One region of the Brevibacillus jepli genome, then DNA from elsewhere that is predicted to be linked to it. Evidence: a T-box and tRNA genes for the amino acid it is inferred to sense, from the RefSeq annotation. Region 1 holds a T-box; the other holds one or more tRNA genes.

What was found. The T-box of region 1 lies ahead of serS (serine--tRNA ligase). A T-box ahead of a tRNA ligase gene usually reads a tRNA of that ligase, here a tRNA-Ser.
Region 2: it has a tRNA-Ser gene. The T-box ahead of serS (serine--tRNA ligase) is inferred to sense a tRNA for this amino acid. The anticodon was not compared.

What each region holds. Positions count from the first base shown of each region.
Region 1 is NZ_JBFEFW010000020.1:110,325-120,235, reverse strand. Features, by position in the region: gene AB1L17_RS21060 (YaaC family protein) at 1-719, opposite strand, end outside; gene guaB (IMP dehydrogenase) at 886-2,346, shown strand; gene AB1L17_RS21050 (D-alanyl-D-alanine carboxypeptidase family protein) at 2,536-3,852, shown strand; gene pdxS (pyridoxal 5'-phosphate synthase lyase subunit PdxS) at 3,958-4,842, shown strand; gene pdxT (pyridoxal 5'-phosphate synthase glutaminase subunit PdxT) at 4,853-5,428, shown strand; T-box leader at 5,566-5,788, shown strand; gene serS (serine--tRNA ligase) at 5,841-7,124, shown strand; gene AB1L17_RS21030 (hypothetical protein) at 7,299-7,451, shown strand; gene aceB (malate synthase A) at 7,549-9,156, shown strand; gene aceA (isocitrate lyase) at 9,184-9,911, shown strand, end outside.
Region 2 is NZ_JBFEFW010000003.1:2,351-16,151, reverse strand. Features, by position in the region: gene AB1L17_RS03820 (exo-beta-N-acetylmuramidase NamZ domain-containing protein) at 1-1,083, shown strand, start outside; gene AB1L17_RS03815 (acyl-CoA synthetase) at 1,148-2,713, opposite strand; tRNA gene AB1L17_RS03810 (tRNA-Ser) at 2,839-2,927, opposite strand; gene AB1L17_RS03805 (aldehyde dehydrogenase family protein) at 3,006-4,424, opposite strand; gene AB1L17_RS03800 (peptidase) at 4,533-5,813, opposite strand; gene AB1L17_RS03795 (3-oxoacid CoA-transferase subunit B) at 5,846-6,523, opposite strand; gene AB1L17_RS03790 (3-oxoacid CoA-transferase subunit A) at 6,505-7,197, opposite strand; gene AB1L17_RS03785 (aspartate aminotransferase family protein) at 7,214-8,566, opposite strand; gene AB1L17_RS03780 (PucR family transcriptional regulator) at 8,723-10,267, shown strand; gene ablB (putative beta-lysine N-acetyltransferase) at 10,272-11,126, opposite strand; gene AB1L17_RS03770 (glycerophosphodiester phosphodiesterase) at 11,483-12,211, shown strand; gene mnmL (tRNA modification radical SAM protein MnmL/YtqA) at 12,258-13,226, opposite strand; gene AB1L17_RS03760 (glycosyltransferase family 2 protein) at 13,401-13,801, opposite strand, start outside.

The DNA of each region.
Region 1 (9,911 bases):
TGATCGAGTTCAGACAGGGCACACTGAGGAAGGGTCAGTTCCTTTATGTTTTTGCCCATTTCCCCGTTTAGCTTTTCCAGATTGCAAAAAGACGGGGTTAGCCTACGAATATACTGGATAAAGGTCTCTGTAGAGTATGATAAAGGCCCATCCATTTTTTCGGGAAAGGTAATACGAACCATATCATCACGGCTTATTTGATCAATTCTCAAGGGTATCCAGTTACATGGTTTATCAGTAGCAATACGATAACTATCACTGACGATGGGAATGGATGAAAATAAATCATGGACCAGATAGCGGTCTTGTAAAGGTGAAAGCTGGAATGCTTGAGCTAATTGCGCAAAAAAACCTTCCTTTTGTGGACGAATTTCGTCCTCCATCAGCAAGTAGGCGTTTCGTTTGAGCTTTCTTGTCGTTACACCATGCTGAAGTACACGACTGTTTTGAGGATAATATGGATCACGGGTCAACAACATCCCTTTCAACAAATGAGAGCATCCATAAAACAGCAATAATGGCTGGATGGACAGGTCAGCAACAGCGGAGGTCGTATAAAAATGTCTGGCTTGCTTCCATAGAAAGAGGAAACGGGAGCTTTGTTGAAAAGCGAGTCGATCAGCATGCTCAACTCCCATGTCATGGTAGCAGGCGGCCAAGTATTTTCGGGCAGTTGGTTCTGTCTCTAAATAGCGTAATGTTTTCCAAGCGTTATCCATCGTAACCACCTTTACCAATTTTCGTAATATGTATAAGTTTTCCTATTTGTTTTTTGATTTATCTGTCTAATCGATTCTATAACCGAACGATATACTCATTTCTTGACAGTAAATTAAGCCGTTTGTTAAACTGTCTTAAACCATTCGCCGAGAGGAGCTTTCAACTGTGCGGGAAGACAAATTTGTTAAAGAGGGTTTAACGTTTGATGATGTATTGCTCATTCCAGCAAAATCTGAAGTTTTGCCAAGGGATGTTGATCTTAGAGTACAATTGAGTGAAAATGTGAAGCTGAATATTCCCCTGATCAGTGCTGGTATGGACACCGTTACGGAGTCTGGACTAGCGATCGCGATGGCACGCCAAGGTGGTATCGGGATTATTCATAAAAACATGACGATCGAGCAACAAGCAGGCGAAGTCGATCGTGTAAAACGCTCAGAAAGTGGCGTTATTACCAACCCATTCTCTTTGACACAAGAACACACAGTCGAAGAAGCAAATGCTCTCATGGGCAAATATCGTATCTCTGGTGTTCCGATTGTCGATGACAATCAAAAGCTGATCGGAATTCTTACTAACCGCGACCTTCGCTTTGTGCATGACTTCTCCATTAAAATCAAAGAGGTTATGACCAAGGAAAATCTGGTGACGGCTTCTGTGGGTACTACTTTGCAGCAAGCTGAAGCGATTTTGCAAAAGCATAAGATCGAGAAGCTCCCTTTGGTAGATGAGAACAACACTCTGCGGGGACTCATTACGATTAAAGATATTGAAAAAGCAATTCAATACCCACATGCTGCAAAAGATGCGCAAGGCCGCTTGTTGTGTGGAGCTGCTGTAGGAGTATCAGCGGATACATTTGAGCGTGCAGCAGCACTGGTACAAGCTGGCGTGGACGTATTGGTGATCGATACCGCACATGGGCATTCTAAAGGCGTAATTGAAACGGTAAAAGCAGTTCGCAAGGAATACCCAACGCTCACCATTGTGGCAGGGAACGTTGCGACTGGACAAGCTACTCGTGATCTGATCGAAGCTGGCGCATCTGTGGTGAAGGTGGGTATCGGTCCTGGTTCCATTTGTACAACTCGTGTCGTAGCAGGTATCGGTGTTCCGCAAATTACAGCGATCCACGATTGTGCGCAAGTAGCGCGAGAGTACAATATTCCAATTATTGCCGACGGCGGCATTAAATACTCCGGTGATTTGCCAAAAGCGATTGGTGCAGGTGCTTCTGTGATCATGATCGGCAGTCTGTTCGCTGGAACAGAAGAAAGCCCGGGCGAATTCGAGATTTTCCAAGGTCGTCGTTTCAAGGTGTATCGTGGAATGGGATCGATTGGAGCGATGAAGGCAGGCAGTAAGGACCGTTACTTCCAAGAGAACGCACAAAAGCTCGTTCCGGAAGGGATCGAAGGACGCGTTCCTTACAAAGGGCCATTGGCGGATGTAACCTATCAGCTAATTGGTGGATTGCGTGCCGGTATGGGATACTGCGGAGCGAAAACAATCGAAGATTTGATTCAAAACTCCCAATTTGTCCGTATTACGGGTGCAGGCTTGCGTGAAAGCCACCCACACGATGTGCAAATTACAAAAGAATCACCAAACTATTCGATTTCCTAAGCGAAAAACAGTACGAAAGACCTACGTCCCCTTTCTTTTTAAAAGAGAGGGGATTTTTACTAGCCACATATATGTGGAAATAGGAGGAAACACGCTTCAAGCCACCCTGTAACCTATGGTAAACTTACAATTGTGTGCCTTGTGTCAAGAAAAAATGAAATCGACAGAAATAGGAGAGTGAGAGATTACATGAAGCGAAAGACATGGACAAAGCGATTGACAGGTCTGTTCCTTTCTGTCGCTGTTTTTGCTACAGCAATGGGTGGAACGGTTTCAAAGGTGGAAGCCGCCCCTGTAGCATCTCAAGCGAATTTACAATTGGTAGCGAAGTCTGCCATTCTTGTTGACGCAGAGACAGGAAGGGTTCTCTATAGTAAAGATCCGGACGTAGCCCTTCCGCCTGCGAGTATGAGTAAAATCATGTCTGAATATCTCGTCCAAGAAGCCATCAAGCAAAAGAAAATCAGTTGGGATGATGTTGTCCCAGTAAGTGAATATGCGTTCTATATCGCCAAAATTTCCGATGCATCTGGTGTGTACCTGAATTTAGGAGAATCATTTACTGTTAAACAGTTGTACGAAGCGATGGCAATTGTTTCTGCCAACGACGCAACCGTACTTTTGGCAGAGAAGATTGCAGGCAGTGAGCCAGCCTTTGTTGAAATGATGAACAAAAAAGCAGTAGAGCTAGGAATGAAAAATACCTCATTCGTCACTTCTACTGGTTTGCCAGCAAATGAGTTGGGCCCATACTCAGTCAAGACTGATCAAACGGAAAACCTGATGTCTGCTCGAGATTCGGCGATCCTCGCACGTGCTCTGATTCGTGATTTTCCCGAGGCGTTGGAAATTTCCAAAAAACCAAGCTTCAAATTCCGCACAGGCACCCCAAATGAGTGGAGTAAGAAAAGCTACAACTGGATGCTGCCGGGTCTAATTAGCTACTATCCAGGCGTAGACGGATTGAAGACAGGTTATACCCAAGCAGCAGGCTATTGCTTTACAGGTACAGCAACTCGCGACAACATGCGTTTGATTAGCGTAGTGATGAATACAGAAAGCGATACACAGCGCTTTTCTGAGACAAGAAAACTGTTTGACTACGGATTTGGCAATTTCAAACTCACGAAGCAAATGGACAAGAATGTACCAGTTAAAGGTTTTGAAACAGCTCCTGTGAAAAATGGTGTTGAGGTAACCGTGCCAGCCGTTACAGGTAGCGAAGTGAAAATGATCACCAAAATCGGTACCGAAACAAAGTTCACGCCAACTGTTACTTTCCAAGATCTAACCGCACCGATTCAGCAAGGACAAGTTATCGGTAAGGTCGTTTTGAAAGAAGAAGGTATCAAGGATTCGGATTACTTGCAGCCTGAAGACGCAGCAAAAGCAGGTGTGGATGTCGTAGCAGGTCAGGCAGTAGAGGAAGCCAGCTGGATTCGTCTGTTCTTCCGCAGTATTATAGAATTCTTCAGCAATCTGTTTAGCAGTGGAACAGGAAATTAATTAACTATTGTTTTTCCTTACATCTATCGTTTACAATGACGGTAACAGGAACCATAACACCACATAACAGTTTCGGTTCTGACTCATGATGTAGGGGGTAATGACATGGTACAAGTAGGAACATCCCGCGTTAAAAGAGGTATGGCTGAAATGCAAAAGGGCGGCGTGATCATGGACGTCGTGAATGCTGAGCAAGCGAAAATTGCGGAAGCAGCAGGTGCTGTTGCTGTAATGGCTTTGGAGCGTGTACCGTCTGACATTCGTGCAGCAGGTGGAGTTGCTCGTATGGCGGACCTTAGCATTGTTGAGGAAGTACTGAAGGCTGTTTCGATCCCTGTTATGGCTAAAGCTCGTATCGGTCATTTTGTAGAAGCGCGTGTTCTCGAGTCACTGGGTGTGGACTACCTCGATGAGAGTGAAGTATTGACTCCCGCAGATGACTTGTACCATATAAATAAAAAAGAGTTCACTGTACCGTTCGTATGTGGTGCCCGTGATCTGGGTGAAGCCCTCCGCCGTATCGGGGAAGGTGCATCCATGATCCGCACAAAAGGTGAGCCAGGAACCGGAAACATCGTAGAGGCTGTTCGTCATATGCGCACCATGATGTCCCAAATCCGTAAAGTGCAAGCAATGTCTTACGATGAGCTGATGGCAGAAGCCAAAAACCTGGGTGCCCCATACGAGCTGCTTGAAGAGGTGCACAAAACCGGTAAGCTGCCAGTCGTGAACTTCGCAGCAGGTGGAGTCGCAACACCAGCAGATGCAGCACTGATGATGCAATTGGGCTCTGATGGCGTATTCGTAGGCTCTGGTATCTTTAAATCAGAGAATCCAGAGAAGTTTGCTCGCGCGATTGTAGAAGCAACTACCCACTACACGGATTACGAACTGATTGCTCGCGTATCCAAAGGCTTGGGGACAGCAATGCCGGGAATCGAAATCTCCAAAATCCGTGAAGCTGATCGCATGCAAGAGCGCGGCTGGTAAGGTGAGTAGCATGAAAATCGGCGTACTCGCTCTACAAGGAGCTGTAGCAGAACATTTGCGTATGCTAGAAGAGGTTGGCGCGACAGCCGTCCCGGTCAAAAGAGTAGAAGAGCTGGATGACCTCGATGGACTCGTCATTCCCGGTGGGGAAAGCACCACGATTAGCAAGCTAATGCACAAGTATGGATTCATGGAGGCGGTTCAAGAGTTCGGTAAGGCGAACAAGCCGATCTTCGGAACTTGCGCAGGAGCGATTCTTCTGGCCAAACGGATTCAAGGACAAGAGGATTGCCATCTAGGGCTAATGGATATCAAAGTGGAGCGGAATGCTTTTGGTCGCCAAAAGGAAAGCTTTGAAGTCACGATGCCTGTAGCGGGTGTGGCAGCCGATTACCCGGCAGTGTTTATCCGAGCACCGTATATCATGGAAGTGGGCGATAACGGTCAAGTATTGGCAAAGCACGAAGACAAGATCGTGGTTGCTCGAAGCGGTCACTATTTGGCAGCAGCCTTTCACCCAGAATTGACTAAAGATACAAGACTGCACAAATACTTCCTCGACATGGTCAAGGAATACAGAAGCTAAATGGTACGAAATATAATTACGAAAGATCGGCCGTAAAAAGGTGCCGATCTTTCTTTTTTAGGGAAAGATCGTGGTTGGCTGCTCTTTACATACGTATAGAACCTGTAGTACAGTTAACAATAATAGTATTCATGAATGAGAATGCGATGATGAGAACAAGTACTTCGCAAGAGCCAGGCTTAGAGAGTCGGTGGTAGGTGCAAACCGATCCGGTTGTGTGAAGGAATCCATCTCGGAGTGGCAAAGGAACAACTTTGCCCGGAACCGTCCCGTTATGACGGAAGAGTGGACATATGCATGAAGGATTGCTGCATGTGTCAACGAGGGTGGCAACGCGGGTATACAACACTCGTCCCTTACCAGGGGACGGGTGTTTTTTGTTTTTTTCAATACGATTCGGAGGGATTTACACATGTTGGACGTAAAAGTATTGCGCCAGGATTTAGAAGAAGTAAAACGCCGTTTGGCTCATCGCAATGAGGATATTTCTGCGCTGGATCAATTCGTAGAAGTAGATGAAAAACGTCGTCAAGTCATCCAAGAAGCAGAAGCACTGAAAAATAAGCGTAACACGGTATCCGAGCAAGTAGCGGTCATGAAACGCAATAAAGAAAATGCGGATCATCTGATCGCTGAAATGAAGGAAGTAAACGAGCGCATCAAGGCGTTGGATGAAGAGCTTCGCCAACTGGACGAACAGCTGGACTTCATTCTGCTGAGCCTCCCGAATCTGCCGCACGAAAGCACACCAATTGGTACTTCTGAAGACGATAACATTGTTGCGTGGACATGGGGTGAGCCACGTGCATTCGACTTCGAGATTAAGCCGCACTGGGAGCTGGCTAGCCAAGCAGGCATCCTCGATTTTGAAACTGCTGCCAAGGTAACAGGTAGCCGCTTTGTTTTCTATAAAGGATTGGGCGCACGTCTGGAGCGCGCATTGATGAACTTCATGATGGATTTGCACGCGAACGAGCATGGCTATGAGGAAGTGATCCCGCCATATATCGTAAACCGTACGAGTATGACGGGAACTGGCCAATTGCCTAAGTTCGAAGAGGATGCGTTTAAAATCGAAGGACCTGATTACTTCCTGATTCCAACCGCAGAGGTGCCAGTTACGAACATGCATCGAGATGAAATCATGGATGGAGCGGATCTCCCTCGCTACTACACTGCTTTCAGCGCATGTTTCCGTTCGGAAGCAGGGTCTGCTGGCCGCGATACACGTGGACTGATTCGTCAGCATCAATTCAACAAGGTTGAGCTGGTGAAATTCGTGAAGCCAGAAGAATCTTATGATGAGCTCGACAAGCTGGTGAAAAACGCCGAGAAGGTGCTTCAGCTGCTTGGCTTGCCATACCGTGTTCTGAGCATGTGCACAGGCGATCTTGGATTTACGGCTGCGAAGAAATTCGACCTGGAGGTTTGGATTCCGAGCGGCGACACATACCGTGAAATCTCGTCTTGCTCGAACTTTGAAGATTTCCAAGCGCGCCGTGCGAATATCCGATTCCGCCGCGATACGAAATCGAAGCCAGAATTTGTGCATACACTCAATGGCTCTGGTCTGGCGATTGGACGCACAGTAGCAGCGATCTTGGAAAACTACCAAGAGGCAGACGGAGCGATCGTGATTCCAGAAGTTCTTCGTCCGTACATGGGCGGAGTAGACAAAATCGCACCGAAGCAATAAGCGAGAGATTTGGAAAGCAGCTCTTGATCCATAGCGGGTCAGGGGCTGTTTTATTTTGTGTACTAATACAGGTGGAATTTTTTAAAAAACGTATTGCACTGTACTAATCTCTGTTATATAATAAAAACAAATTTTAAGAATATTGTTTTAATACAGAATTGGAGGGAATGGAGAATGGACTGCTATCGGTGTGAAGGAAACGGCGAGCAAAATTGCCCAAGATGTGGAGGCGTTGGTCTGGATGCCAACGGAACGGCTTGCCACAATTGCTTGGGAGACGGGCATGTATGCTGCAGCCATTGCAGTGGCAGCGGGTATCAGGAGTAAGAGCATTTTTTTTGTAACTTCTGTTATATAATAAAATTATTTTTATTAATCTGTACCATAATAACTTTAACTTTTGATTGAGGGAGGAGGAGCTGTTTTGACTACTGTACCAACGAATCCATATCCGCTGGAGGTTCAGATTTCCGGCGAGATGCACCCGGGTTATCAAGATATCCTGACACCAGAAGCGATTCAATTTGTAATGAAGCTGGAGCAAAGGTTTGGAGACAGACGCAAACAATTGCTGGCCAAACGCGTGGAGCGTCAATTGCAGATCGATGCGGGTCAACTGCCCGATTTTCTACAGGAGACAGCGGACATTCGCAAAGGAGATTGGACTGTTGCCCCATTGCCGCAAGATTTGCAGGACAGACGGGTGGAGATTACGGGACCTTCTGGAGATCGGAAAATGGTCATCAATGCACTGAACTCAGGTGCTCGGCTTTTCATGGCGGACTTTGAGGACGCGAACTCGCCGACCTGGGAGAACACGATACAAGGCCAAATCAATATGAAGGATGCGGTGCGCCGCAATATCTCTTACATCAGTCCAGAAGGCAAATCATACACCCTCAATGAAAAGACAGCGGTTTTGATCGTGCGTCCTCGTGGCTGGCATCTTGATGAAAAACACATCCTCCTCGATCAAAAGCCGATCTCTGGCAGCTTGTTTGACTTCGGACTTTACTTTTACCACAACGTAGATGCTCTTATTGCTAATCAGACAGCACCGTATTTCTACTTACCGAAACTGGAGAGCCACCTAGAAGCTCGCCTTTGGAACGACGTCTTTCTTTTCGCGCAGGATGAATTAAATATTCCACGGGGAACGATTCGTGCGACAGTACTGATCGAAACGATTCTCGCAGCTTTTGAGATGGATGAAATCCTGTACGAGCTGCGCGAGCATAGTGCGGGACTGAATTGCGGGCGTTGGGACTACATTTTCAGCTATATCAAAAAGCTGCGGAGTCAGCCGGATGTCGTCACGCCGGATCGTGCGCAGGTAACGATGACCGTCCCATTCATGAAAGCATACACCACGCTGGCGGTGAAGACATGCCATAAGCGGATGGCACCCTGCATTGGCGGAATGGCCGCACAAATACCAGTAAAAAATGATCCTGTACAAAATGCTGAAGCCATCGCCAAAGTGCGCGCTGACAAAGAACGGGAAGCGTACGACGGACATGATGGAACTTGGGTTGCTCATCCTGGGCTGGTGCCCGTAGCCATGGAGGTATTCGATAGGTTGATGAGAGAGCCGAACCAAATCTGGTATAAACGCGAAGACGTAGACGTATCGGCTAGTCATCTGCTGGCAGTTCCCGAGGGCACGATTACTGAAGCGGGTGTCCGTACGAACATTAGCGTAGGCTTGCAGTACATCGAGGCGTGGCTGCGAGGCTCTGGGGCTGTCCCGATCAACAATCTGATGGAGGATGCGGCTACTGCGGAAATTTCGCGAGCACAAGTTTGGCAATGGATTCGCCATCGTCACGGAGTTTTGCAGGATGGTAGAAAGGTGACGGAAGGATTAGTGAAACAGTTGCTGAGTGAGGAACTGCAAGCGATCAAACAAGCAATTGGCCAAGAGAAGTACGAGAACAGCAAATATCAGATTGCTGGAGAGCTGTTCCTGCAATTGGTAACCACAGACGATTTTGAAGATTTCCTAACCGTACCGGGCTATCGCTATTTGTAAAAATAAAAAAGAGTGGGGGAAATGAAAATGACCAAACAAAACAAGCAGGAAGCGATTCAACAGGTGGAGCAAAGCTGGCAGGGGGAGCGTTTTCAAGGGATTACACGCCCGTATGCGGCAGAGGATGTCGTGCGCTTGCGCGGTTCCGTGCAGATCGAGCATACGCTGGCTCGTCTAGGGGCAGAGCGTCTGTGGAACCTGTTGCATACCGAGCATCATATTAAAGCGTTGGGGGCTTTGACCGGGAATCAAGCGATTCAGCAGGTAAAGGCAGGATTAAAAGCAATTTATTTGAGTGGCTGGCAGGTAGCCGCTGATGCCAATCTGTCGGGTCAGATGTATCCTGATCAAAGCCTCTACCCGGCAAACAGTGTTCCACAGGTCGTGAAAAGAATTAATCAGGCATTGCAGCGCGCTGATCAGATCGATCAATCAGAGGGTGGTACTGACACGCATTGGTTTGCTCCGATCGTAGCAGACGCAGAAGCGGGCTTTGGTGGGCCACTGAACGTCTTCGAATTGATGAAGGGTATGATTGAAGCGGGAGCAGCAGGTGTACATTTTGAAGACCAGCTGGCTTCTGAGAAAAAATGCGGCCATATGGGCGGAAAGGTACTCATTCCAACGCAAGCAGCTGTGCGTAATCTGATTTCCGCCAGATTTGCGGCGGATGTGATGGGAGTACCGACCCTTATCGTGGCACGTACCGATGCCAATGGCGCTTTCCTGATTACCAGTGACATCGACGAGCAGGA
Region 2 (13,801 bases), on a different contig from region 1:
GATCCAAAACTGTTTAACCCAGCTAAAACAGGTATTTACGCGTTGGCTTATGCCCGACAGCTACAGCCTTTCCCTGTACCGAAAAGCACGAGCAAACAAATCGTCATGTTTGACAAGGTAATGGGTACCAACAAAATCGGTTTGCTTCTCGAACAAGGCAAATCCCCTCAGGAAATCGTTTCTTCCTATGCGGCTGATCTAAAGAAATTTGAAGAGCTACGTCAAAAATACTTAATTTACGGTGACGAACCATTTATACCGATGCAGCCCGTTGAGCAGAAGCAACCCAAACCTTCCAAGCCAGTGACGCCACCAGCCGGGAAGCCAAATACGCCTAAGCCGCCACAGCCTGAGAACAATGGAGAGACCACTCAACCGAAGAGTCCTGAACCACCTAAACAGCCTACTCCTAAGACTCCTGTGTCTTCCGAGAAGATCGCTTATTTAACCTTTGACGATGGACCTTCGCCCGTGACTCCACGCGTTTTGGATACGTTGAAAGAGCATCAGGTCAAAGCCACCTTCTTTATTGTCGGCCGTGAGGTACCTGGTCATGAGGCCATTCTCAAAAGGATCGTAGCTGAGGGACATGCGCTGGGAGGACATTCGTATTCCCATAATTATCAGCTTGTTTACAAGAACGTGGATGCCTTTTTTGCAGACTTGGAAAAAGGCAGTCAAATGATTGAAAAAGCAACAGGAGTGAAGCCGACTGTGTTCCGTTATCCCGGAGGCAGCACCAATACTGTCAGCTTGAAGTATCAAGATCCCAAACATTATAACAAGCAAAATACCGTGATGAATGCCATCAAGACAGAAGCAAAAGAACGCGGCTACACGTTCATCGACTGGAATGTAACGAACGGCGATGCAAGAAGCAACAAGTATACAGCCGCACAAACTGTTGCGAATATTAAGCAGCAGGTAAAGTCACAAAAAGAAATTGTCGTCTTAATGCATGATTCGAGTACCAAGTCACCAACAGCTGAAGCGCTACCTGAAATCATTACCCACTTGAAAGAAAAAGGATATCGTTTCGATGTTATTCATGCCGATCATCCAACAGTTTCCAACGTAAAATAATCACAGAAGGAAAAGCCCGCTTCGTCAAAGAGCGGGCTTTTCTATACAAGACTTGGACAATCAATTAAGTAGTCAATGTTTCGTAACGGATGCGCAGCTCTCTTTTCAATATTTTTCCGCTAGGGTTTCTTGGGAGATTATCCGTAATCACGACATATTTAGGTGCCTTGAATGAGGAGAGATGATCTTTGCAAAAAGCAAGAACCTCGTCGGAAGTCAGCGTCTCTCCTGCTTTCGGTACGATAACAGCCGTCACAGCTTCGATCCAGTATGGATGGGGAACCCCAATTACAGCGATCTCTGATACTTTTGGATGCTGATAAATCAGCTCCTCCACTTCCCTGCTTGCTACATTCTCTCCTCCCGATTTAATCATGTCCTTTTTGCGATCAACCACCGTAATATATCCTTCGTCGTCCATGATGCCCAAATCACCACTGTGAAACCACCCTCCATGAAAGGCTGCCTGTGTCTTTTCCTCGTCACGGAAATAGCCGAGCATCGCATGGCTGGTCCTGTGCACAATTTCACCAACGCTTCCACGAGGAACTTCATTGCCTTCATCATCAATGATTTTTGTTTCCACATTTAACGCAGGCTTACCTGCGGAACCTGCTTTTCGTATTTGATCCTTTGGTTGTAAAACTGTGGCCAATGGCGCCACTTCCGTCTGCCCGTAAAAGTTGTAAAACTGTGCATTGGGGAGGCGTTGTCCGAGTTCTTTTAAAACTTCTACCGGCATGATCGCTGCACCGTAGTAGCATTTTTGCAGAGAACTCAAATTACGTGAGGCAAAGTCAGGAGAACGAAGCAATGCGATCCACACTGTCGGTGGGCAAAACAGCTGGGTAGCCTTGTAGGTCTCTACGGTTTGAAGCATTAACGCAGGGGTTGCCAGTTCTAAAATAATCCCGCTTCCCCCAAGGTACACGTACGGCCCCAGGAAGCAATGGAGCTGCGCACTATGGAACAAGGGCAGCGCGTGAACAGCCACATCATCTGACGACATCCCGCCCTCGATAATCGTACTGACATACTCGGAAATGATACTCTTATGAGTGAGCATGACACCCTTTGGTTTTGATTCCGTACCGCTGGTATACAAAATATGTACAACGTCTTCGTCCACAATGTCTACGTCAGGCTCATCGTCGTCTGCCGCTTCAATCAGAGCGCGAAAAGGAACCCATTCCCCTTCTTGCTTCGCTGGTTTGGAAATGAGTGAAAGAAGCTTGGGTGAAATGCCTGCCAGCTCGAGCCCTTCTTGTGCGAGCTGCTGGAATTCCGGAGCTGCGAAGCAAGCGCTCACTTCAGAATGCCCCAAAATATAAGCGACATCCTCCTTATTCAACATGAAGTTGATCGGAACCATGATGACTCCGGCCTTTGCTAGTCCAAAGTTCAGAATCGCAAAATCCATGGAGTTGCGAGATAATACTGCTACCCGCTCCCCTTTCTTCAAACCTTTTGAAATGAGGGTATGAGCTGCCTTGTTTGCGAGTTGATCAAGCTGCGTGTAGGTCAATACTTCTTCCTCAAAGTACAGGGCAGGCTTATCTGGATTTCGCCCACGACTTCTTCGCAAAATATCGCCAAGTGTATTTCTCCGAACTCTTTGCGCTTCGAGCATGCAGATTCCCCCATCATTTATAGTCTCTCCTCCATTATATAATAGTTTTCTTTATTTTCTGATATTTTTATCGAGAAATAAAAAAGACCCCAGCTTTACATCTGGAGTCGGTTCGTTTGTATATATGGCGGAGGGAGCAGGATTCGAACCCGCGTGAGCTTGCACTCTAACGGTTTTCAAGACCGCCCCGTTATGACCACTTCGGTATCCCTCCGTATTACGACAATACTTACTATAGCATAGGTCTACTCTATTTTGCAATAGCCCGTCTTCTTTTCATTTTCATTTTCATTTATCGCTTGATGACGACGAGCTTTAACTCCGTCAGTTCTTCTATAGCATATTTGACCCCTTCCCGACCGATTCCGCTTTCCTTGACACCGCCGTATGGCATATGGTCGACGCGAAACGTAGGAATGTCATTCACCATCACACCGCCCACACGAAGGTCTTCTGCGGCCTCCAGAGCCAATGACAGGTTGTTGGTATACACACCAGCCTGTAATCCGTAGCGTGAATCATTGACCAGCGCAATGCCTTGCTGGACGGACTCGATTGGATTGATGAGGACGACAGGTCCGAATACTTCCTGACAAGAGACTTTTGCATCTGCTGGAACTCCCGTCAACACCGTAGGCTGGAGCATCCGGTCAACGATTTGCCCCCCGCACGCCAAACGCGCCCCTTGCTCGATCGCCTCCCGAATCCACTCCATCGCACGTTCGGTTTCACGCGGATTGATCATGGCGGAATAGTCCGCATCTTCGGAGAGAGAATCGCCACCTCGCAGCGCTACTGTTTGTTCGATAAAACGGTGGACGAAATCGTGATAGATCTCTTTTGCCACATAAATTCTTTGCACAGATATGCACACTTGCCCAGAATAGGCGAAGGCACCAAAAACGCATCTGGGTACGACTTCGTTCAATTGCACATCACGGTCCACGATGACAGCCGAGTTCGATCCTAGCTCAAGTGTGACTCTTTTCATACCTGCCCGGTTCCGTATATCCAGCCCGACACTTGGGCTCCCTGTAAACGTCACAGCACGAACTCTCGGGTCAGACACGATTCTATCGCCAACGATCGCTCCACTGCCTGTGATCACATTTAAGACACCTGCTGGCACACCCGCTTGCTCTGCAAGCTCTGCGAGAAATAAAGCACTGAGCGGTGTCTGCGATGCTGGCTTGAGGACAACAGTATTGCCAGCAGCGAGAGCAGGCCCAACCTTATGGGCAACGAGATTCATCGGAAAGTTAAAGGGTGTAATGGCTCCGATTACTCCCAGAGGTTCTCGCACGGTATAAGCCAAACGCCCCTCTCCCCCGATAGCTGCATCCATTGGCACGGTTTCTCCGTGGAGACGTTTGGCTTCTTCCGCTGCAAATTTATACGTCTGAATCGTTCGAATCACTTCTCCGCGGGCAGTTTTGATCGGTTTTCCCGCTTCGATAGCAATGATCCGCGCTGCTTCCTCCAAACGCTCATTCATTAGAATCGAGATTTTTTCTAGCATGAAGGCACGCTGATAGGCAGGAATGCACCGCATGACAGCTGTCGCTTCGTGGGCAGCAGCAATTGCTTTTTCAACCAATGATGAGTCTGCTTGCGAAATTTGTGCGATCTCTTGACCCGTATAAGGAGAATATAGCGGTGCATACGCAGTAGCTGGCACCCACTCTCCCCCGATAAAGCACGTTTTTTTCATCGGCATATCCCCACCCTTATTGATTGGTGTACATGCATTACTCCTTCCAATCATTCTCTCCGAGACGCTTGCCTTCCTGTCCCACATTAGAAATTTTTGGATTTTTGTTTACTCTTTTGCACCTTCAGCAACACCGCACCATTCCATTAACGTGAGCGCAAAAATCTCTGCACATTGGAATACCTCATCTAAAACAATGTATTCATTCGGATAGTGCGCTACCTGTGTAACACCTGGTCCGACAACAATCGCAGGAGTATTTGCCAAAGCCGTGAGCAAACCGCCATCTGTTCCCCAAGGCGATGCCTCCACAATGGCACGTTCTCCTGTTACAACTTCAAATTGACTTTGCAGAATCTCCATGAGCGGGTGATCCTGATCAACTGCACCTGGAACCCAACGAGCGCCGAACCACTCCAGCTCGACCGGCTGTTCTGCAAACCACGGATCGATCTCTGCCAGCTTTTTGAGCGCGGCTGCCATCTCTCTCTTGGCATCGTCCATCTGCTCCCCTGGTGCAACCCCCATTCTACCTTCCAGCTTGACGAGATCAGCTACAGACGATGGCCACTTTCCGCCCTCAATCACCCCCAGATTAATCGGAATCGGGATAGGCAATTTGGCGTAAAGTGGATCGTCCAGTCGATCGTTACGCTCTTTTTCGAGTTGGCCAATTGCTTGAACAACCAGCATGCCCTTCTCGATGGCACTGACACCCTCGTAGCGAGTCCCTCCGTGAGCAGAGCGCCCTTTAACAGTCAATCTGAACCACATGGAGCCCTGCTGCTTCGGGAAAATCTTCATATTCGTCGGCTCTGGAATCAGGGCAGCATCGGCCTTATAGCCGCGAATGATCGTCGCCAAAGTTCCTGCACCGCCGCTCTCTTCTTCTACGACGCTTTGAAAAATAACGTCGCCTTTTAGTTGAACACCCAGTTTCTGCAGAACCTGAATCGCCAACAGCGAAGACAGATTTCCACCCTTCATGTCAGTAGCTCCACGTCCGTAAAGCTTGCCGTCTTCAACCTTCCCGCTAAACGGATCATCACTCCACTGTGCCAAATCGCCAGCAGGTACTACATCAACGTGTCCGTTTAAAATGATGGAACGCCCATCCCCTTGTCCCTTCCACACTCCAACGACATTCGGACTGCTTTCAAACGTAGTGCGCGGCGAGACAAAATACGGATGTGACACCAGCTCTTCGCCTTCCATGACCCATAAATCGACGGCCAGCCCCATCTGCGTCAAAAGGTCTGCAATGCTTTGCTGGATGGATTGTTCTTCTCCTTGTACGCTCGGGCTCTTTACCCATTGCTGCAGCAGTTGAACCGCTACTTCTCGATCCTTTTCCAATTGCTCCCGTATAAGCGCCTGCCAGTTTTCCATGTTTTTCCCCCGTTCCATGGTATTGTCTCAGCTTAGCGGAAAACGCCAACCTCTCCGTCCACCTTGAGCTCCGCTTCCGTTGCTCCAATTACGTCGGCAACGCTATATGGATACATGACCTCACGTAAATACAAGCCGTCTGGCATGACCTCCATCACTGCCATATCCGTAATGATCAAATCCGCAGCCTTTGTCGCTGTTAAGGGCAACGAGCATTCCCGAACGATTTTGGACCGCCCGTTTTTATCTAAATGTGTAGTTACCACCATGACCTTCTTGGCCTTTTGTGCCAGCTCCATCGCGCCTCCCATTCCAGGTACGCGTTTGCCTGGTACAATCCAGTTGGCAATGTCACCATTTTGGCTTACTTCCAGGACTCCTAAAATCGTCATGTCCAACAATCCACGGCGGATGATGGCAAAAGCAGTCGCACTATCGAAAAAGGATGCGCCTGTGGCGAGCGTGACAGGAAAACCGCCCGCATTGCATAGCATGGCGTTCTCCTCGCCTTTCGCAGGGCTTGGTCCCGTTCCGAGGATGCCGTTCTCCGCATGAAACATGACTCGTTTGTCCGCTGGGATAAAATCTGCGACTAATGTAGGGATGCCGATCCCCAAATTAATAATCATGCCGTCTTCTACTTCTAATGCTGCTCGGCGTGCAATACGTTCACGATAGCTCTCTGATTCCTTTACTTCTCCCATGCCCACTGCCAGTTCACCCCTTCACTTTGGACGATAAAGTTAACGAAAACGCCCGGGGTGACGATTTCTTCCGGGTCGATCATGCCTATCTCTACAATCTCATCCGCTTCTACGATGGTTATGTCGCCAGCCATCGCGACTAACGGATTGAAATTGCGTGCACTTGTATCAAACACCAAATTGCCGAAGCGATCCGCTTTTTTCGCATGGATGATTGCCACTTCCGCAGTGAGCGGTGTTTCCAGCAAGTATTCCTTTCCTTCAAGAACTACCTTCTGCTTTCCTTTTTCCGCAATCGTCCCAATACCGATATCCGATAGAATGCCTCCCAGACCGACTCCACCTGCCCGTACACGCTCTGCAAGTATCCCCTGCGGGCAGAACTCTACTTCCAGTTCACCTGCCGTCATTTGGGCCCCTGCGTTCGGATTTGAGCCAATATGCGAAGCAATGACTTTTTTGACGCGCTTTTCGGTTACCAGCTTGCCAATTCCGATATGTGGGAAAGCAGTATCGTTACTGATCAGCGTCAGGTCACGCACGCCCATATCCAATATCCCTTGAATCAATGTAGGCGGGTTCCCCACCCCGCCGAAGCCCCCTGCCAAAAGCGTCATCCCATCACGAAAATGGGAGAGCGCTTCGGACAGGGAGACGACCTTGTCAAATCGGTTTGTCATCCTCGTTCCTCCTTCTCTATCCGATCAGTGCTTTGTCTTGGAGCTCTTGCTGGACAGCTACCACCGCTTCTTTCAGCAAGGAAATCAGCTCGTCGATTTGCTCCGTAGTAATGGTCAGTGGAGGTGAGATGATGACAGCGTCTCCTGCCACCCCATCGATTCCGCCCATCGCAGGATAAATAAGCAAGCCTTTTTCAAATGCCTTTTCAATCACCTTCCCGCCTACTCCCCCTGAAAGCGCAAACGGTTCCTTTGTCTGTTTGTTTTTCACAAATTCCAGCGCGCACAGCATACCTAGGCCACGTGCATCTCCAATGAGCGGGAGTTCGCTGGCCAGCTCTTGCAGGCGGGCAAGTAAATAGGCTCCTTGCTCTGCTGCTTTTTCGACCAGCTGATGCTTTTCCACATAGTTGAGCACAGCCAATGAAACGGCAGCGGATTGAGGATTCGCGCTATACGTATGTCCTGCCATAATCGAGCCGCTTCCTTTTGTAATGGTCTCAATGATTTCATCAGACACAATCGTAGCAGCCATCGGCGTGTAACCAGCGCTCATCCCTTTTCCCAATGCCATCAAGTCAGGTACGACGCCCCAGTGGTCGATCCCAAACGCTTTACCGGTACGACCTACTCCCGTCATCACCTCATCTGCGATAAACAGAACCTCATACTTGTCACAAATCTCGCGAATGCGTTGGAAGTAACCGTCTGGCGGTACAACTGCTCCCCCAGAAGCGCCGATAACTGGCTCAGCGATGAATGCCGCTACTTGCTCAGGTCCTACACGCAATATCGCGGTCTCAAGCTCGTTTGCACACGCGAGACCGTACGCTTCTAGCGACATCTCCTCTGGTTTGCGATACGGATATGGTCCTGTGATTGCTGGATAGTCAGCCAAGAGAGGGGTGAACCGCTTTCTGCGCAAAACGTGTCCGGACATGGACAGGGCACCCATGGTGATCCCGTGATAGCTCATCCAACGGGAGATAATCCGATTTTTCGTCGGTCTTCCTTTTTCCTGCCAGTACTGAATCGCGATTTTTTGTGCAGTTTCGGTCGCTTCCGAACCGCTGCTCACAAAAAACGTCCAGTTCAATGAGCCTGGTGCCCAGCGAGCGAGCTTTGTAGCCAGCTCCTCTACAGCATCGCTGCTAAAATGAGAGCGATATACGAAAGAAACATCCTTGGCTTGTGCATACATCGCTTCAGCCACTTCTTCTACTCCGTGACCAATGCTAGCCGTTACCGCTCCACTGGAGCCATCGATGTAACGATTCCCCTGTTTATCGTAAAGATAAATTCCTTTGCCGTGAGAAATTATTGGATACTCCTTGCCCAATTCAGGCTTGATTACATAGCTTTTCGTCATTTTCATCGCCACCTCGCTTTTTCTCTACCTCTATCGTAGCTGACCAGCAAGCAAGAGCCATCCGACGTGCTGGCAAAAAAACATGGCAAAGAGACAAAATCTTTTGTACATTTTGTATAAGAGACCATTAACCTAGGCTTACGGAGGGAATGCCTGATGACCATTACGATAAGAGAAGCACTGCAGCTGCCGGACATGGTTCAAACCAGGCTAATCGCAGGAGCTGGCGGACTGGACAATCCGATTCGTTGGGTGACGATTGTCGAGGTGCTGGAGGATACAAGTCGTTTGCAGGAAGGCGAATTTTTAATAACAACCGGCTTTGGGCTGGCTGAACATACCGAAAAGCTCGCTTCGTTTATCCCATCACTTGCCAAGCAAAAGCTGAGTGGCGTCGCGATTCATACGGGCTTCTACTTGCGAGAAATTCCCGAGACCTTTTTGACTTTGGCGGATCAATATCAACTGCCATTGATTGAAATTCCGACAGAGATTAACTTTTCAACCATAACCAAAGCCATCTTGCAGCCGATCATTAATCGGCAATTTGAGACGTTGGCCTATTCTTCGGCGATTCATAACCGCATGATTGACGCTGCCTTATCCAAAGGGGGACTTCCCGCGATCGCAGGCGAGCTCGCTGCACTTACTGGAGGCGTCGTGTCGCTCATCGATGCATTGGGCTTTGAAGTCACCCAGCATGGGAATGTGCAAGATCAGCCGCATGATCCATCCCAGGACATCGCTCATTGTGTACCAATTCGTGCCAATCGTGAGCATTTTGGTACGCTGTCGCTTGCCAAGCCCGAGGACGCATGGAAGGAGCTCGATGACGTCGCTCTCCAGCATGCCTCGACCTTGTGTGCGCTCGAATATGTGAAGGAAAGAGCGGTAGCCGCAACAGAATGGCGGTTAAAAGGGGATTTTGTGGAGGAGTTGCTTAACGGGCAGCAGATGACCACAGCAGAGCTGGAGAGTCGTTCTCGCATGCTCGGGTACCCGCTCGCTGGACATCATCTCTGTGTCGCAGTTCGTGTAGAGGTGGCCGATCACACGATGCTTCAAGAATTGCATCAAAGTGTCATTACGTTGATGCGCCGGCTTAGTGACCGTCATCAGCGCTCCTATTTGCTGCGCGAGCGCCCGCAATGCCTCTTATTTATTTTACCGGATGATCAGACGAGCCTGCGCTTGCTTGCGCAGCTTACTTCTCGTTGGAGGGGACTGCACCCTGCATACGACCTGCAGATCGCCATGAGCAATCCATGTGAGCAGTTGACAGACGTTGTCAGTGCCTCTGAAGAAGCGATGTTTGCTCTGCAAGCGTACCCGCTGTTAGCGCAATCTCCGCAAATCCTGCGGTACCGGGATATGCAGGGCTATCAGTTTTTGTTTCCGTACCATCGTGAAAAAGAAAGCTTATGCCGTCTGTGGAACCCATTGCTCGATCCATTGATTCGCTATGATACGAAATACAATCAACAGCTTCTTGAAACACTCGAGGTGTATTTGGCCCAGAACGGGAACGGTTTGCAGACTTCGCAAGCCTTGTATATCCATCGACATACGCTCAAGTACCGCTTGACCCAGATTGAAGAAAAAACAGGCTACCGCCTGGAGGACGCTCATCAGCGCTGGCAGCTTCAGTTGGCCTTGATGGCCCGTCGTCTGCAACAGCAGCTGTATCCCACAAACAAGTAGCCTGTTACTCCCTCGTCGGGCGAAGTGGCTTTACCCATATATTCATGTCTTCGTAGCCTGAAAAGATCGTACAGTTGTTAATAAGCCGTCCCCGGTATTCATAGCCCATTTTGGCAGCAGTCACATTCATTCCCGCAGATTGTGCCCGCGTCAATGTGTACAAAAAGTAAATACCCGCCTCCTCCATCCTTTGTTCCAACGCGATAAACAGCGGTTGGAGGAGACCTTTCCCCGCATGGTCTGGGTGGGTCGCGCAATCGGTCATTTCAGCTGAACCAAATCGTTCGGATACTTCTGCTGAAGCTGCGCATGCAATTTTCCCTTCAAAATCAACGACATAGTAGATTGTACCTTCTTGCATGGTTTTGTGAATGTAAGACGGATCGTTCATCGGTGCAGGGTACGTAGCGAAAACCAAGCCATACAAGCACGCCAATTCCTTCGTGTCCGCCTCCGTCGCTTCTCGCAGGCAGTATCCTGCGGGTAACGAACTCTCAACCGCACTTCCCGCACGTGACAAGCTTAGTGTGAGAATTTCCTCTGCAAGCTGATCTGCGCCAGAGGTAGCACGTTCCTTTGTCATATAGCAGGTCAGCATTTGGGCGTTTTGGCCTTGAAAAAACCCATCAATCGTTCCCTCCAGCTCGTAACCAAGGGAAAGCCATTTCGGAACATCCTGCTTTTTCCCGTACACAATGACTTTTGTTGCCTCTGACTCCCGAGCTAGTTCCTTCATGACTTGATCCCACTGCTCAATTTGTGATGGCTCATACACATGCAGCTTAACGCGGCGATTTTGTCGATCAATGATCAGGTCGCCATTGTCCTTCGCGCCTTCTACATTTATCACGGTCATCATCCTCCCCTACAGTGCAACTACTCTCATTGTAGCAAATCGTATAGGGTCGTCATCTGCCAATCTGTATAAAAAGGTGTTCGTCATGCACAAAAAAACGCAAGGTGGGCATTCTGTTGGGTCATCTTCATTCGTTTTTCATAACATGAAGGTAGATGCTTCATGTGCGAAAAGGAGGGTGTTTGTGTGAGCTGCAATAACAATTTTACCCTGATTCTTGTCCTCTTTGTCCTTTTGGTCATTGTACTTGTCGCAATTGGATAAACCTCTTGAGATGCCTCTCATGGCAGGTCGTATTGAGGGGCCTTTTACATATCATGGTAATAGGTGACATACGCTCGAGAAGGGAGGAAGCCCTCGTGCCCCCACTTATTTATGCCCATCGTGGCGCTTCCGGCCTGTTTCCGGAAAATACGATGGAATCCTTTCAGGCAGCCGTCCGAAGAAAAGCCAATGGGATCGAACTGGATGTCCAGCTTAGCAGTGATAATAAGCTGGTGGTTATTCATGACCACAGTCTGGAGCGCACGACCAGTGGAACTGGATTCGTGCGACAGTACACATTGCGTGAGCTGCGTCAGCTACGTGCGGATAAAGACTCCTCTATGCGATTACCAAAAGCCCATATTCCAACCTTGCAGGAGGTGTTCCAGACGTTTGTCGACACACCACTGCGCTTCATTATCGAGATGAAAAATTTCTTCCTGGAACAGCCTCACTTAGAAGAACTCGTTATCGAGCAAATCAGACGTTATCAGCTAACTGACCGAACCATCATCTCTACGTTCAATTTCGATAGTCTTTTACGAATCAAACAAATGGATGCCACACAAACGACTGGGCTTCTATATGTAGGACCACTAGCGAAGCCTTGGGAGATTGCCAGCAGCTATCGAGCCGATCAATTGCATGTACCTTTTGATCAATTGACGAAAGATCTGGTCACACAGGCAAAGCAACATCATTTTGAAGTGTTAAGCTGGACGGTGAACACCAGTCGTCAAATCCAATGGGCCATTGAATGTGGTGTAGACGGTCTTATCACCAATTACCCGAAGCGTGCAAGAAATCTGACTCGAAATCTTTAAAAAAAGTAAGGGAGCCTATAAAAGGCCCCCTTTTGTTGTTCGGTCACTATGTGCGAGGTACGAAAAACTTTCCTTGCCAACTATTCCGTGCTTTCAGTTCTGCGTCAATTCCATTCAGAACTTCCCACTTTTTACGACTCCACATCGGTCCAATCAGGAGATCTGGCGGTCCGTCCCCTGTGATTCGATGGACAATCATCTCTGGTGGTAAAATTTCCAATGTATCCACAACGAGCTTCGTGTATTCTTCCTGTGAGAGGAATTCCAAGAGACCTGCTTCGTACTGTTTCACCATCGGTGTTTTTCGCAGCAGATGCAACAAGTGTATCTTGATCCCTTGTACATCCAGATGTGCGACTGCATCTGCCGTCTGCATCATCTCTTCATGGCTCTCCCCGGGCAGGCCGTAGATGATATGAGAGCAAACGCGAATGTTGTGCTTGCGCAGCTTCTCTACGGCATCCACATAGCATTGATAATCGTGCGCGCGGTTAATCAACTGAGCCGTATGCTCATGGACTGTCTGGAGTCCTAGCTCCACCCACAAATACGTGCGCTCATTCAATTCAGCCAAATACTCCACGACATCATCTGGCAAACAGTCAGGACGAGTCGCGATGGAGAGCCCCACTACGCCTTCCTGCTTGAGGATGACTTCGTACATCTCGCGTAGCTCCTCCACAGGTGCGTACGTATTCGTATACGCCTGGAAAAAGCCCAAATATTTGGCTTGTGGCCATTTTTCGTGCATGCGATTTTTCACATCATGAAACTGTCTTTCCAAATCCATTCTGCGGTCGCCTGCAAAATCTCCCGAGCCTCTGGCACTGCAAAATGTGCAGCCGCCTGTCGCTACTTTACCATCTCGATTCGGACAACTAAATCCGCCATCCAACGGAACCTTGAAAATCTTTTCGTGAAAGGTCCCCCGTAAATGATAATTCCATGTATGGTATCGCTTATCGCCCCACAACAATGGGACGTCGTTATTGTGAATATCTGTCGCGAGCTTCATTGCTGTTTTCCTCCTAATGGCACCGCTGCGTCTTACTTGGTGCCTGAATCCCGTTGGCGAACGCTACTTGCATGATCACGTCATTATACCAAATTCATCAACGCTCTCGCTACTTTAAGATAATAGAAAAACCACAGGTGAATTTTCCCCCTGTGGTTTTTGGGTTCTGCGTTACTATTGCTGAATCTCCTCGATACGAATCGCGCGAGTGTGAGAGGTATGACTCCACTCTTGGTTTTTCTTCGTAAAGAACGCGTAAAACATAATCGGGAGCCAGGTCAGGAAAAAGAACGGTAACAAGAGGAGCCCGAAATAGCCCTTCCACGGAACTTTATCCAAATACAATGCCAGAAGCGGCAACAGGTAGAACACGGCTGTAGAACCGTATACGAGCCATGTAGGCAGAATCGTTGAGACCGTTGTCAGCGTACCGATATCAAAAAATCTTGCCAGGAACAATACCGACATCATCGTTACCATCAGCACGTACATCGGTTGGAAGAGGTAGAAGGCTGCGTCAAGCATGCCCAGCTTTCTTGACTTCAATCCATTAAACAATACAGCTCGAATGTAGC